One region of the Rhodococcus sp. NPDC076796 genome, then DNA from elsewhere that is predicted to be linked to it. Evidence: riboswitches for the same ligand, from Rfam matches in the RefSeq annotation. Region 1 holds a riboswitch; each other region holds the start of a gene.
What was found. A riboswitch is a leader RNA that binds a small molecule or an ion and turns the genes downstream of it on or off. The one in region 1 is predicted to bind S-adenosylmethionine.
Positions count from the first base shown of each region.

Region 2: linked by a shared signal. The riboswitch ahead of AB0366_RS07030 (aminotransferase class V-fold PLP-dependent enzyme) and the one ahead of AB0366_RS23905 (mandelate racemase/muconate lactonizing protein) in region 1 are both predicted to bind S-adenosylmethionine.
Region 3: linked by a shared signal. The riboswitch ahead of AB0366_RS20160 (bifunctional o-acetylhomoserine/o-acetylserine sulfhydrylase) and the one ahead of AB0366_RS23905 (mandelate racemase/muconate lactonizing protein) in region 1 are both predicted to bind S-adenosylmethionine.

Region 1 is NZ_JBFBMS010000012.1:3,974-8,100, forward strand. It holds gene AB0366_RS23890 (hypothetical protein) at 180-833, opposite strand; gene AB0366_RS23895 (DUF3558 domain-containing protein) at 1,050-1,613, shown strand; gene AB0366_RS23900 (hypothetical protein) at 1,628-2,029, shown strand; SAM riboswitch class IV at 2,339-2,457, shown strand; gene AB0366_RS23905 (mandelate racemase/muconate lactonizing protein) at 2,486-2,914, shown strand; gene AB0366_RS23910 (nucleoside deaminase) at 2,954-3,418, opposite strand; gene AB0366_RS23915 (hypothetical protein) at 3,555-3,932, opposite strand; gene AB0366_RS23920 (hypothetical protein) at 3,929-4,127, opposite strand, start outside.
Region 2 is NZ_JBFBMS010000002.1:377,481-381,607, forward strand. It holds gene AB0366_RS07030 (aminotransferase class V-fold PLP-dependent enzyme) at 1-1,200, opposite strand, end outside; SAM riboswitch class IV at 1,255-1,370, opposite strand; gene AB0366_RS07035 (Pls/PosA family non-ribosomal peptide synthetase) at 1,567-4,127, shown strand, end outside.
Region 3 is NZ_JBFBMS010000007.1:29,934-34,060, reverse strand. It holds gene AB0366_RS20165 (homoserine O-acetyltransferase) at 1-248, opposite strand, end outside; gene AB0366_RS20160 (bifunctional o-acetylhomoserine/o-acetylserine sulfhydrylase) at 308-1,657, opposite strand; SAM riboswitch class IV at 1,844-1,966, opposite strand; gene AB0366_RS20155 (MFS transporter) at 2,312-3,454, shown strand; gene AB0366_RS20150 (ABC transporter substrate-binding protein) at 3,464-4,127, opposite strand, start outside.

The DNA.
Region 1 (4,127 bases):
CGAGGATGTCGAGCATGTCGTTCGAGGCTCGCGCATACTCCGCGAAAGACAACCCGGTGATGATCATCGGCTTCCTCACTCGTTCAACTGCCCCGAGGCAAAACGACCTTGGCTAGCCGCGTCGACCGATACGGCCACGCGCACAACTCTAGGCGGCGCGGCGGTCGACCCTCGAACTCCTATGCCGTCGTACGCAATGCCCACGCCCGCGCGAGTGCAAAGGTTGCGACGAGTACGCACAGAACCGTCACGATCACGGCGACAAAGGTGGATGCCGTCGTGGAGAATCCGAGAATCCAAGCAGTCCCCGTTCCGACGAGGGTGGCGAGGACACCTCCGATCGGGAGAAAGGCAGCCACAACCTTGGTCGTCCGGGACGACAACGGATCGTGATTTGCCCTGAGCAGCAACCGAACCGAGGCGACTCCGAGCGCGTAGGCCAAAACTCCGGTGCCTGCGTATAGCGGCAGCAAGTACTCGGTCGAGACGCTCGAATTCAGACCGGAAAAGCTTGTTCCGACCAGAATCAGTACGGGCGTCATTCCCAGCGTCACGCCGATCAGACCGGCAACGGCGACCAGCCCCACTCGGCGAGAGGGATCGACGGCGAATCGAAAGCCGCACAGGTGCAGCACCAGGCCTGCGAGCATGCCGACCACTGCGCCGGTTGAAGCAGCGACAATGGGCTGCACCCACGGCCCCAGCGTGGTGTCCGGACCATAGAACGATCCGCCGGAGACGTACGCCGAGTACCCCGCAGTCGCGGTCGCCGAGTGACCCAGCACCGCAATCACTGCGCCGAGCAAAGCAAAACCACTTCCCTGTTTGATCACGTGCCAATGATGACGGATGTCCGATCTTCGTAGAGAAATTCGGCCGGAGTGTTGCCCTGACACGGCTTCGACCCCGGGGTGCGGCGATGTCCACTCGAGTGGGGACATCGTCGCACCGATTGGGAAACGCCAGGCACAACTGCGTCCCGATGCAATGGAACCGATGCATCGGTAGCTGCGTCCAACATCAAGGATGGGTTCCAAGGACGGAGTGCTGTGAGCAACGTGCGATTGCTGATCGGGAGTGCGGTCGGACTGATACTGCTGGCAACCGGATGCGCAGGGGCGACCGAAGGCATACCCGTTGCGGCACCGTCGACGACGTCGGTGATGACAACCGCTCCGGCGAATGGTGCGTGGGATCCGTGCACCATCCCGGACTCGGCAATCGAAGACGCCGGCTTGGCGGTAGAGACGGAGTCCTCCAACTTGGTGGGGGAGCTGCCGATTTCGGAGGACTGGATGACGTGTGTCTGGACCAACCCTCTGCCGACGCCGTGGTACTACCTCGGAATCTTCTCGTCCGACGAGAGCCTGGACTATCTACGTGGCAGTGGACGTTTCGGGCAGTTCGAGTCTATTGAGGGCCTCGACGGTATGCGGTTCCGGCGGACTGCTCAGTACGGCGAGGTCAACTGCGGCGTCGCCTTCGAACACCCGGATGGCGTGTTCTACCTCATCCTCGACGGCCTTCTGGCGACCGAGCCCCTTGGAGATCCGTGTGTCGAGGCCGAACGGTTGGCGCGTTCGCTCCGGCCATCCATGCCTTCATCGAAATAGTTGGGTAAGAAGTGATGGGGTCAGAAACTAACGAGCTGGCGGCTTCGATGCAGCAGTGGCAGTCGCTGTCGATGCAGGCAGAGTCCGGACAGCTCGAAATTCCCGAAGGCGTGGCGTTCCTGTGCGACGAGGTCTGCGCTGCCTACATTCGGCACTTGCAAGATATGGCGCGTAAGACGGAGTATTTGGTCGACGTCGAGGCATTCGGCACCTTGGATTCAGCCAGGCAGCTCGGCGAAAAGTTCGAGAGGATTGCCTTCAGTGGTGATCGATCGCTGCGCGTCGTGCTGACGCAACACATCGAGGTCATCGAGCTGATGCGGTCGGTGTTCAAGCGCTATTTCGATGAGGTCGAGTACGCCGATCAGCGGACCTTGAAGTCCATCGGGGAGATCGCGGAGGGTCTGGGCAGGTGACTTGTCAGCCGAGGTCCGTAGCGATCGGTGCCGCCGGCCGTCTGAAGAGATACTGCCCGATGTCGAATCGGTATTCGAGCGCCGACTCAGCAGCGATTGAAATACATTGAGCAGCAGACCAACCGAGAGTCGCGCACGAACGGCATGGTTCTACTGAGGGTCGTCCCTCATCTGGGCGGTACCGAATACGTTCGTACTCTGCATGGCAGGCACTGGACTCAGTCTGACGATCGCGTAGGCGAACGGGGGTGACGAGCCGCCAATCTATCGGATTGTCCAATCCGTACCCCTCGGCTACTGTCGAGGCAGGTTCAAGAGCGATAGCCGTAGGTACCTGGCCGGCTGTCCGGCAACCCCGTCTCCATCGACAGGGTGCCCCAGGGGAAGAACCGGCGCGTCCCGCAACCGCAGGCGCGCAAGTCGATGGAGGGTTGCACCTCCGGGGTGAGGTGAACGATGTCCGGTAGTGACGAACTCGAAGCAGCGCAGGCGAAGTGGGAACCCATTCCGCCGGAACGCCGTCGTACTTGGTGCCAGACGCTACTGAGTTACCCGCCGATCTGGTACGGCGTGTTCCCGATGATCGAGACCCGGAGGCGGGTGCTCGAAGGCGGGTACGCCAATGCGGAAGCCTGGATCGACCTTGCGAAACGTGCTGAAGCAGTAGGCTTCACACCTCAGACGTGGCTGATCTTTCGACAGAGTCTCGAACCCGCTTACCTGAAGGATCGATTCCCGTCCCATCCCGAGAACATGCCCAAGCGGCGTGGGAACGGCGGCGTCGAGACGGTGGTGGTCGATCCCGAAGACTTCTCCGAGTGGCCATGGCTGTTCGAGGCGGGGTATCGCGCGGGCGAGGCGACCTGGCATGCGCTGTCTCGCTGAGCTACCCGAGCACAGGCAGAACCGATTCGGCGGGGCCGCTTATGCATCCTCCCCGATGTCCTCGAACCACAGGCTCCGGCGCTCAGCAAGCATGCGTTCCATCAACTGCACGCATTCGGCGTTGTCGACGACGTCGACCTGCACTCCGTGCTCGCGTAGCAAGCTCTCCGATGTCTCGAACGACCGATTCTCACCTATGACGATTCGCGGAATCTCGTACAGCAAAGCGGTTCCCGCGCACATGAAACACGGAGACAATGTCGTGTAGAGCACTGATTTTCGGTACACCGAGGCGGGGAGTCGGCCTGCTCGTTCGATGCAGTCGGTTTCACCGTGACGGATTGCGCTGTTCATCTGGACGCGACGGTTCCGTCCCACAGCAAGAACTTCGCCGTCGTGCACGAGTGCCGCGCCGATCGGAACGCCGCCTTCTTCCCAGCCGATCTGGGCCTGTTCGATTGCCAGTCCGAGAAAGTACTGGTCTCCGCGCAATGGACTGTTCACATGCTCTCCTCGGTGTTCGGAAACAGCGTATGCAATTCGTGTCCTCGAATGGACCTGGGCACCACCTATCGCAAGCGGTACCGAGAATGCGATCGGGATCGGATGTCGGCGTGGCGATGAGCGGCGCGTTCCGACGTCAGCCGAAGGCGATGCGAAGCCCGACGCTCGCGGTGGCCCCACCGGCGCTGAGGATGAAGTTGTGCCGTCCTTCGTCGCGAAACACCATCTGCATAGGCAGGAACCAGAACCGATTCTCCCCGGTGAAGCCGGCACCGGGGATCTGCAGGCCACGTTGATTCACTATGTGTTCGCCGTTCGCGTCGAGCACTTCGAGAGTCGCAGGAAAGTCCTTACCGATGTCGTCGGGGCCCGTCTGCAGCAGCGCGACCAGTCGGCATTCGAGCATGCGGGTGTCGCGTGGAACCGTGCAGGTATCCCAGACCCCGCCGAGGATATCGAGCATGTCTTCGCTGACCCGTGCGTACTCCGCGAAAAACAACCCGGTGATGATCATCGGCTGGTGTCACCTGTTTCGTAGTAGGGAAGTGATTTCATCGCATCAAGAACGGCCGGGCGAAATGGTTGCGGCACTGTGTACTTGCCGTCGCAGACCAACCACCCGTCGGCAATGAATTGCTCCAGCATGCCGCGAAGTATCAACGCCTCGATGTGTTCGTACAGATCCCCGGCACCGGCCGGGCCGACTGCC
Region 2 (4,127 bases), on a different contig from region 1:
GACCAGGGCTGCGAGGGCGTCGACGAGTCGGTCCACATCGGCCGACGAGCTGCCGAGCCCGATACTGGCTCGAACCGCTCCGGCCGCGTGCCCCAGCCTGCTCAGCAGTGGGTGTGCGCAGAACTTTCCGTCGCGCACGCCGATGCCGTGTTCGGCGGACAGGTATGCAGCCACCTCACCGGGATCGCGTCCGGCGACGGTGAAGGTGACGATGCCGACACTGTCGGGTGCATCGGCCCACACCTGGAGCTGCTCGACGCCGTCCAGTGCGGCCAGCCCGTCGCGCAGGCGGGACGACAGTTCATGTTCGTGCGCCTGCAGCTCGGCATCGTCGAAGCCGGCGATGGCCTCGCAGGCTGCAGCGAGTGCGGCAACGCCGAGCACGTTGGGGGTGCCCGCCTCGTGCCGTTGCGGTGCCGGAGCCCAGTCGGTGTGGTCGATGCTCACGCTGCGCACCGCGCCGCCGCCGGCCAGGTGCGGCTCACCGAGGTCGAGCCAATCGCGTTTGCCCACAAGCACTCCCGCGCCGAACGGGGCGTAGAGCTTGTGCCCGGAGAACGCGAGGTAGTCCACGCCGAGTGCGGCGATGTCGACCCGTCGATGCGGAACCAGCTGGGCACCGTCCACCGCGATGCGTGCGCCGTGCCGATGCGCCAGAGCGGCGAGTTCCGCGAGGGGCAGCACCTCGCCGGTGACGTTGGATGCACCCGTGATCGCCAGCAGAGCAGCAGGTTTCGCAGCAAGCTCCGCGTCGAGACGCGTGATGGTCTCGGCCAGGGTCGACGCGGCCACCACCACTCGTCGATCACGCCACGGGAGCAGGTTGGCGTGGTGCTCGATGTCGAGTATCACGGTCTCACCCGGCACGCATGCGGCCAGCAGGTTCAGCGAGTCGGTGGTGTTCCGCGTGAACACCACCACCGAATCATCCTGTGCACCAAAGAAATCAGCGACGGTCACCCGAGCCTTCTCGTACGCCGCCGTGGAGACCCGTGAGGCGTAGCCGGCACCGCGATGCACACTCGAGTAGAACGGCAGCAGTTCCGCGATCCGATCGGTCACCGCGTCCAGTGCAGGCGCGCTGGCGGCGTAATCGAAGTTCGCGTAGGTGCGGGTGCAGCCGTGGACCAGCGGTACCTGTAGATCCGTGCCCGAAACAGGGGCAAAAGGAGCACAGGGGCGGGAAAGTACAGATGTCATGACAGATCGAGCCCTCACGTTCGAGGGACCCGCAACCGAAGGATGTGGTGAGCGAGTCCGCGCTTGCCGCGCCGGTTTTCCGGAGTCGGCCTGGTCGTCACCCGGAGCACCCCACCGCGGAGGAGGGTTGCCGACCAGCTAGCCGGGGCTTGATGCTGGTACTCGTGACCGTGGGGAAGACATTGGCAAACTCGCTGCGATTTTGTCAAGCCGGGACTCACCCGTAGGCCGCAGTAGGATTCCCGCGGTGGGAAAGCGCGCTCGTTCACCTGCTGGCAAACAGAACGTGAGATAACCAACGGCGCTGCTGCTCACCAGCACCACAGAGTCATTACAAGAAGAAACGAGAAGGGCGCCCGGTTGTCTGTGCATCAAGAGAACGATCTGCCGGGTTCGAGCGCGGACACCGCACCTGCACCGGCGGCGTTTCTTCGCTCACCCCAGGCTCCACCCGCCCGGACGCTCATCGACATTCTCCGCGACACGGCCCATCGCTTTCCCGACGCACCCGCGATCGACGACGGTGCCGTGTCGGTCAGCTATTCGGAGTTGTTGGACGACATCGCCGAGGGCGCTCAGTGGCTCGCCAATGCCGGTGTCAGGCGCGGCGATCGCGTCGGGATCCGCATGCCGTCGGGTTCCTTCTCCCTCTACGTCGCGATCCTGTCGATCCTTCAGGTCGGTGCGGCATACGTGCCGGTGGACGCGGACGATCCCGAGGAGCGCGCCGAGTTGGTCTTCGGCGAGGCACAGGTGACGGCCATCGTCACTGCGGGCGGAATCGCCGCCGGTACTGCCCCCAAGCAGGACATTTCCCAGCACGATCTTTCCGAACACAATGCCGGACCACCGACCCCGCAGGACGACGCGTGGGTCATCTTCACCTCGGGTTCGACGGGCACTCCAAAGGGCGTTGCGGTCAGTCATCGCAATGCGGCGGCGTTCGTCGACGCCGAGGCCCGCATGTTCCTGCAGAAGGATCCGCTCGGTCCGGGCGATCGAGTGTTGGCCGGGCTGTCGGTGGCGTTCGATGCGTCGTGCGAGGAGATGTGGCTGGCGTGGCGGCACGGTGCGTGCCTGGTTCCCGCGCCCAGGTCGTTGGTGCGGTCCGGTTTCGATCTGGGTCCGTGGCTCGTCTCCCGCGATATCAGCGTCGTCTCGACGGTGCCCACGCTCGCATCGCTGTGGCCCGCGGTGGCGTTGGAAGCGGTACGGCTCCTCATCTTCGGCGGCGAAGCCTGCCCACCGGAGCTGGCCGAGCGGCTCGCCGTCGAAGGCCGTGAGGTCTGGAACACGTACGGCCCCACCGAGGCGACAGTTGTCGCGTGTGCGGCGATCATGGACGGCAAGGGCCCGGTCCGGATCGGGCTCCCCCTCGATGGGTGGGACCTCGCGGTGGTCGACGGCTCCGGCACCCCGGTACAGGTCGGCGAAATCGGTGAGTTGGTCATCGGCGGCGTCGGACTCGCTCGGTATCTCGATCCGGCCAAGGACGCCGAGAAGTACGCGCCCATGCCGTCCCTCGGGTGGGACCGGGCGTATCGCAGCGGCGATCTGGTCAAGCTCGAACTCGAAGGTCTGTTGTTCCAGGGTCGCGCCGACGATCAGGTCAAGCTCGGCGGTCGACGCATCGAGCTGGGCGAGATAGACAATGCGCTGCAAGCACTTCCGGGCGTCGGCGGCGCGGCGGCCGCCATCCGCAAGACGGCTGCGGGAAACTCGGTGCTCGTCGGATATCTGGCCAGCACCAACCCCGATTTCGATCTCGAAGCCGCTCGCGAATTGCTCGCCGAGCAATTGCCTGCGGCACTGGTCCCGCGGCTTGCATTGGTCGACGAGATGCCCACGCGCACCTCGGGCAAGGTCGACCGCAATGCGCTGCCGTGGCCCCTGCCCGGCATGGCGGGTGCCTCCTCGCTCGGCGGGACGGCAGGCTGGGTGGCCGAACTGTGGACCAACATCCTCGGCGCGCAGGTCTCGGACGAGAACGCCGATTTCTTCGCCAACGGCGGCGGTTCGCTCTCGGCCGCGCAATTGGTGACGGCGTTGCGCGAGCGCTTCCCCGAGATCACCGTCGCGCAGCTCTACGACCACCCGCGGCTGGGTTCGCTGGCGCAGTATCTCGACGATTTGAAGCCGGTCGTCGAGGCCGTTCCGCGTGAGGTCGCGCCGACGTCGCGCACCGCGCAGTGGGCGCAGATCGCGGCAACGGTTCCGTTGACCACCCTGACCGGATTGCAGTGGGTCACCTGGCTCGGGCTGCTGTTCAACGTCATGTCCTGGTTCGGCGACGTGCCCTGGGCTCCGACGCTGTCGTGGTGGTGGGTGCTCGTGGCATTCATCCTGTTCATCACGCCGGTCGGCCGCATGGCGATCTCGGTGATCGGATCCCGCATCCTGTTGGCCGGGCTGAAACCCGGCGCGTACAAGCGCGGCGGCAGCATGCACATCAGACTGTGGGCGGCAACGAGATTGACCGATGCCAGTGGTGCGTCGAACCTCTCGGGCGCACCGTGGATGGTCTACTACGCGCGCGCTCTCGGTGCCAAGATCGGCAAAGGCGTCGACCTGCACACGATGCCGCCGGTCACCGGCATGCTCGAGCTGGGCGACGGCTGCTCCATCGAACCCGAGGTGGATCTGTCCGGGCATTGGATCGACGGCGATCTCGTCTACATCGGCGGCGTCGAGATCGGCGCCGGTGCCACCGTCGGAGCCCGCTCGACACTTCTGCCCGGAACCAAGGTCGGCAAGAACTCGGTCGTCACGGCAGGCTCTGCCGTCGTCGGACGGGTGAAGGCCGGTCAGATGTGGTCCGGTTCGCCGGCCCAGAAGGTCGGCAAGGCCGATCATCCGTGGCCCGCGGAAACGCCGCCGCGCGCGACGAAGTGGGTGTTCGCGTACGGCGTCGCGTCGCTGTTCCTGTC
Region 3 (4,127 bases), on a different contig from region 1:
GCCACGACGCACCACTCGTCGGTGTCGATGGGGCAGCCGGGACCGACCATTCCGTTCCACCAACCGGGCAGAGCGTGATCGGCGTCCGGCGGACCGGACACATGCGAGTCCCCGGTCAAGGCGTGTTCGACGAGTACCACGTTGCTGCGGTCGGTGGCGAGTTCGCCCCACCGTTGCACCGCGACGGTGACCTGGGAGATTCGAGCGCCGTTCTCGAGATCGAGACCACCGATGTCGATGGTGCCCAACCGCCCGTCCGGAGACGGAAGAACCGCCTCCGGACGAACGCCTGTGTCGCAGCTGTGACTCAAGATGCCGCCGCGCTGAATCCGACCTCGAGATCGGCGATGATGTCGTCGATTCCCTCGATGCCCACGGCGAGACGCACCAGGCCGGGAGTGACGCCCGACGCCAGCTGCTCTTCCGGAGTCAGCTGGGAATGCGTGGTGGATGCGGGGTGGATGACGAGTGAACGCACGTCTCCGATGTTAGCGACGTGGCTGTGCAGGGTGAGTGCGTTGACGAACTTCTTGCCCGCGTCCACACCGCCCTTCAGCTCGAACGCGATGATCGCGCCCTGCCCCTTCGGCAACAATTCCTGCCCGCGCTGGTACCACGGCGACGATTCGAGTCCGGCGTAGTTGATCGAGACGACGTCGTCGCGACCGGCCAGGAACGCGGCGACCTTCTGTGCGTTCGCCACGTGCCGCTCGATCCGAAGGCTCAACGTTTCCAGACCCTGGCTGATGAGGAAGGCGTTGAACGGCGAGACCGCAGCACCGATATCGCGCAACAATTGAACGCGTGCCTTCAGCGCGAACGCGGGCGCACCCAGATCGGCGAACACGACGCCGTGGTAGCTCGGATCTGCAGTGGTGAAGTTGGGATGACGGCCCTGCGTCCAATCGAAAGTACCGCCATCGACGATGACGCCCGCGATGGCCGTTCCGTGTCCGCCGAGGTACTTCGTGGCGGAGTGCACCACGATGTCGGCACCGTGCTTCAACGGCTGCAGCAGGTACGGCGTCGCCACGGTGTTGTCCACGATCAGCGGAATGCCGTTCTCGTGGGCCACTGCCGAGATCCCCGGGATGTCGAGAATGTCGTTCTTCGGGTTCGAGATCGACTCGCCGTAGAACGCCTTGGTCGACGGAGTGATCGCGGCACGCCACTGCTCGAGGTCGTCGGGATCGTCGACGAACGAGACGGTGATGCCCAGCTTGGGGAGCGTGTAGTGGAACAGGTTGTACGTGCCGCCGTAGAGCCGCGGGCTCGACACGATGTGGTCGCCCGCCTCCGCGAGGTTCAGGATCGCGAACGTCTCGGCGGCCTGACCCGACGCGAGCAACAATGCCGCGACTCCACCTTCGAGGGCGGCGATGCGCTGCTCGACGACATCCTGAGTCGGGTTGATGATGCGGGTGTAGATGTTGCCGGGCTCGGCCAGACCGAACAACGCCGCTGCGTGATCGGTGTTGTCGAACGTGTACGAGGTGGTCTGGTAGATCGGCAATGCACGAGCCCTGGTGGTGCCGTCCGGGGTCTGACCCGAGTGGATCTGCTTGGTCTCGAAGCTCCAGTCGGCTGCGGGATCGGTGAACGGATCCTCGGTGGGTGCTCCGGTGGCGTCGACGACGTCTGATGTGGAATCGGTCATGGCTGCTGATACTCCGGTTTCTGAGGCAAGACTGTCCGAGACGAGTCTGTCTAAGACAAATCGAATGTCGAATGAAGCTCGAGAAGTCGAGCGCTACGGGGCGTATCGGTACAGCAACACATGAGAGAACCTCCTGACAGGCTTCGGCCCCTGGGGACCGAAGGTTCAGTGGGTCCGCTTCCTGCGGACCCGCGCTTGTCGATTCGGCACTCGCGTGCCGGACCGGCCTGGTCGTTCACCCGGGGCACCCCACCGCGGTTGGAGGGTTGCCGGCCAGCAAGCCGGGGCTCGATGCTGGCACTCATGACCTGGCGAATATCTTAGCGGGTGACGGCACCCCACCGGAACGAGGGCACGCGAGGGGTGCCGGTACAGCTCGAGCAGATGCTCGGGTGAGCACTATCACCGTGCATCGACGCGAGAACGAGCCATCTGCGGGAAGACAATTGACCGGAGCGACGTTCCTGCTTCGGTCGGCTTCCGATCGCAGGCTCGAATCCCGTCCGCTTCTTCTGCCCCCGATTTGCACACGAAGGTTGTACTGCTGTGACTGTCACCGATTCCGCTCTGTCCCGAGTCAGCGCTGTGCGCGGCAAGGTGTCGAGTGGCCTGAGTGTCAGTCACCGACCGCACTCGACCCGACGCAAACTCGCGATGTTGGCACTGTCCATCGGCGGCTTCGGGATCGGCACCACTGAATTCGCATCGATGGGTCTGTTGCCGGACATCGCGACGACGATGGGGATCTCCGAGCCCTCCGCCGGCCACATGATCTCTGCGTACGCGCTCGGTGTGGTCGTCGGCGCGCCGACCATCGCAGCCCTGGCTGCTCGCGTTCCGCGCAGGATGCTGTTGCTGGCGCTGATGGTGGCCTTCACCCTCGGAAACCTCGGCACCGTTTTCGCGCCCAGCTTCAACGAGTTGGTGGCCTCGCGATTCGTTGCAGGGCTGCCGCACGGTGCGTACTTCGGAGTAGCGGCCCTGGTCGCTGCCCACCTGGCCGAACCGGGGAAGCGAGCCAAGGCCGTCGCGATGGTGATGATGGGACTCTCGGTCGCCAACGTCGTCGGCGTACCGGTGGCGACCTGGATCGGGCAGGCGCTGGGATGGCGCAGTGCATTCACGCTCGTGGCGGTCATCGGTGCTCTCACCGTTGCCGCGCTCGTCCTCTGGATGCCACGACTCGACGCGATGCCGACCACCAGCCCCATCACCGAGCTGGGCGCACTGCGCCGCAGCCAGGTGTGGATGACCCTGTTCGTGGGAATCGTCGGATTCGGTGGCATGTTCGCGGTGTACACCTACATCGCGTCGACGCTGACCGACGTCGCCGGTCTCGCCCGCGCCTTCGTTCCGGTGGCCCTGATGATCTACGGACTCGGAATGGTCGTCGGAAACTATGCCGGCGGATGGCTCGCCGACCGGTATCAGCTCAAGGGCACCTTCGTCGGCCTGGCCGCCACGGCCGTGTTCCTTGCGGTGTTCGTCGTGGCCGCACACAATCCGATCACCGCCCTACTGCTGGTGTTCCTCATCGGCGCGTCCGGCTCCTCGGTTGTACCCGGTCTGCAAACGAGGTTGATGGACGTGGCCGAGGACGCCCAGACGCTCGCCGCATCGCTCAACCATGCCGCGTTCAACCTGGCCAACGCCATCGGAGCTGCCGTCGGCGGTGCCGTGATCGCCGCAGGATTCGGCTACACGGCACCCGCCGCCGTCGGCTCGGGCCTGGCGGTGGCCGGTCTCGGTGTACTGGCCACCGCCATGTGGATGGACAAGCGTTCCGCCGCTCGGTAGCGCCCGAGATCAGCCGGTGATCGTTGCCGGCGTTCCGTCGAGGGCTTCGTCCAGTGCCGGGGCCAGCTTGTCGATCACGTACGGCAGGCTGAGCACGCTGGTGAAGTAGATCGCGCCCGCCGTCACGCCGTCGGTGAACACGAGGTTGCCGTCCTTCACCGGCTCGAGGGCGTTGTACACCGCTTCCTTCTCCAATTCCGCGCGGTCGCCCGGGCCTTCGGTTCCCCAGATCAGCACGTCGGCGGCGTTGAGGACCGACAGGTTCTCGAGCGGGATGCTCGCCTGGCCGCCGCCGTCCGCCGGAACGTAGGCGTCGATGTCGTCGGGTACGACGAAGCCCAGCTTGGTCAGGAAGTCCGTGCTCAACCCGTCCTGGTAGGCGATCGCCTTGCCCTCGTAGAACGCGTTCTGGAGAAAGATCGCCTTCTTGTCGGCGAATTCGGGGTGCGCGGCTGCGGCGTCGGCGAACTTCTGGTTCACGCCGTCGATCAGGGCGTCGACCTCGGTCTTCTTGCCGAGCGCACGTCCGATTTTCTCGGCCTGGACGTCCCAGGGCTCGAAGTAGGCGGTGGAGGCGTCCGATTGGGCGAGTGTGGGAGCGATGTCGCTGAGCCTGTCGTAGGTGTCCTCGGTGAGGCCTGCGTTGGTGGCGATGATCAGATCGGGTTCGAGG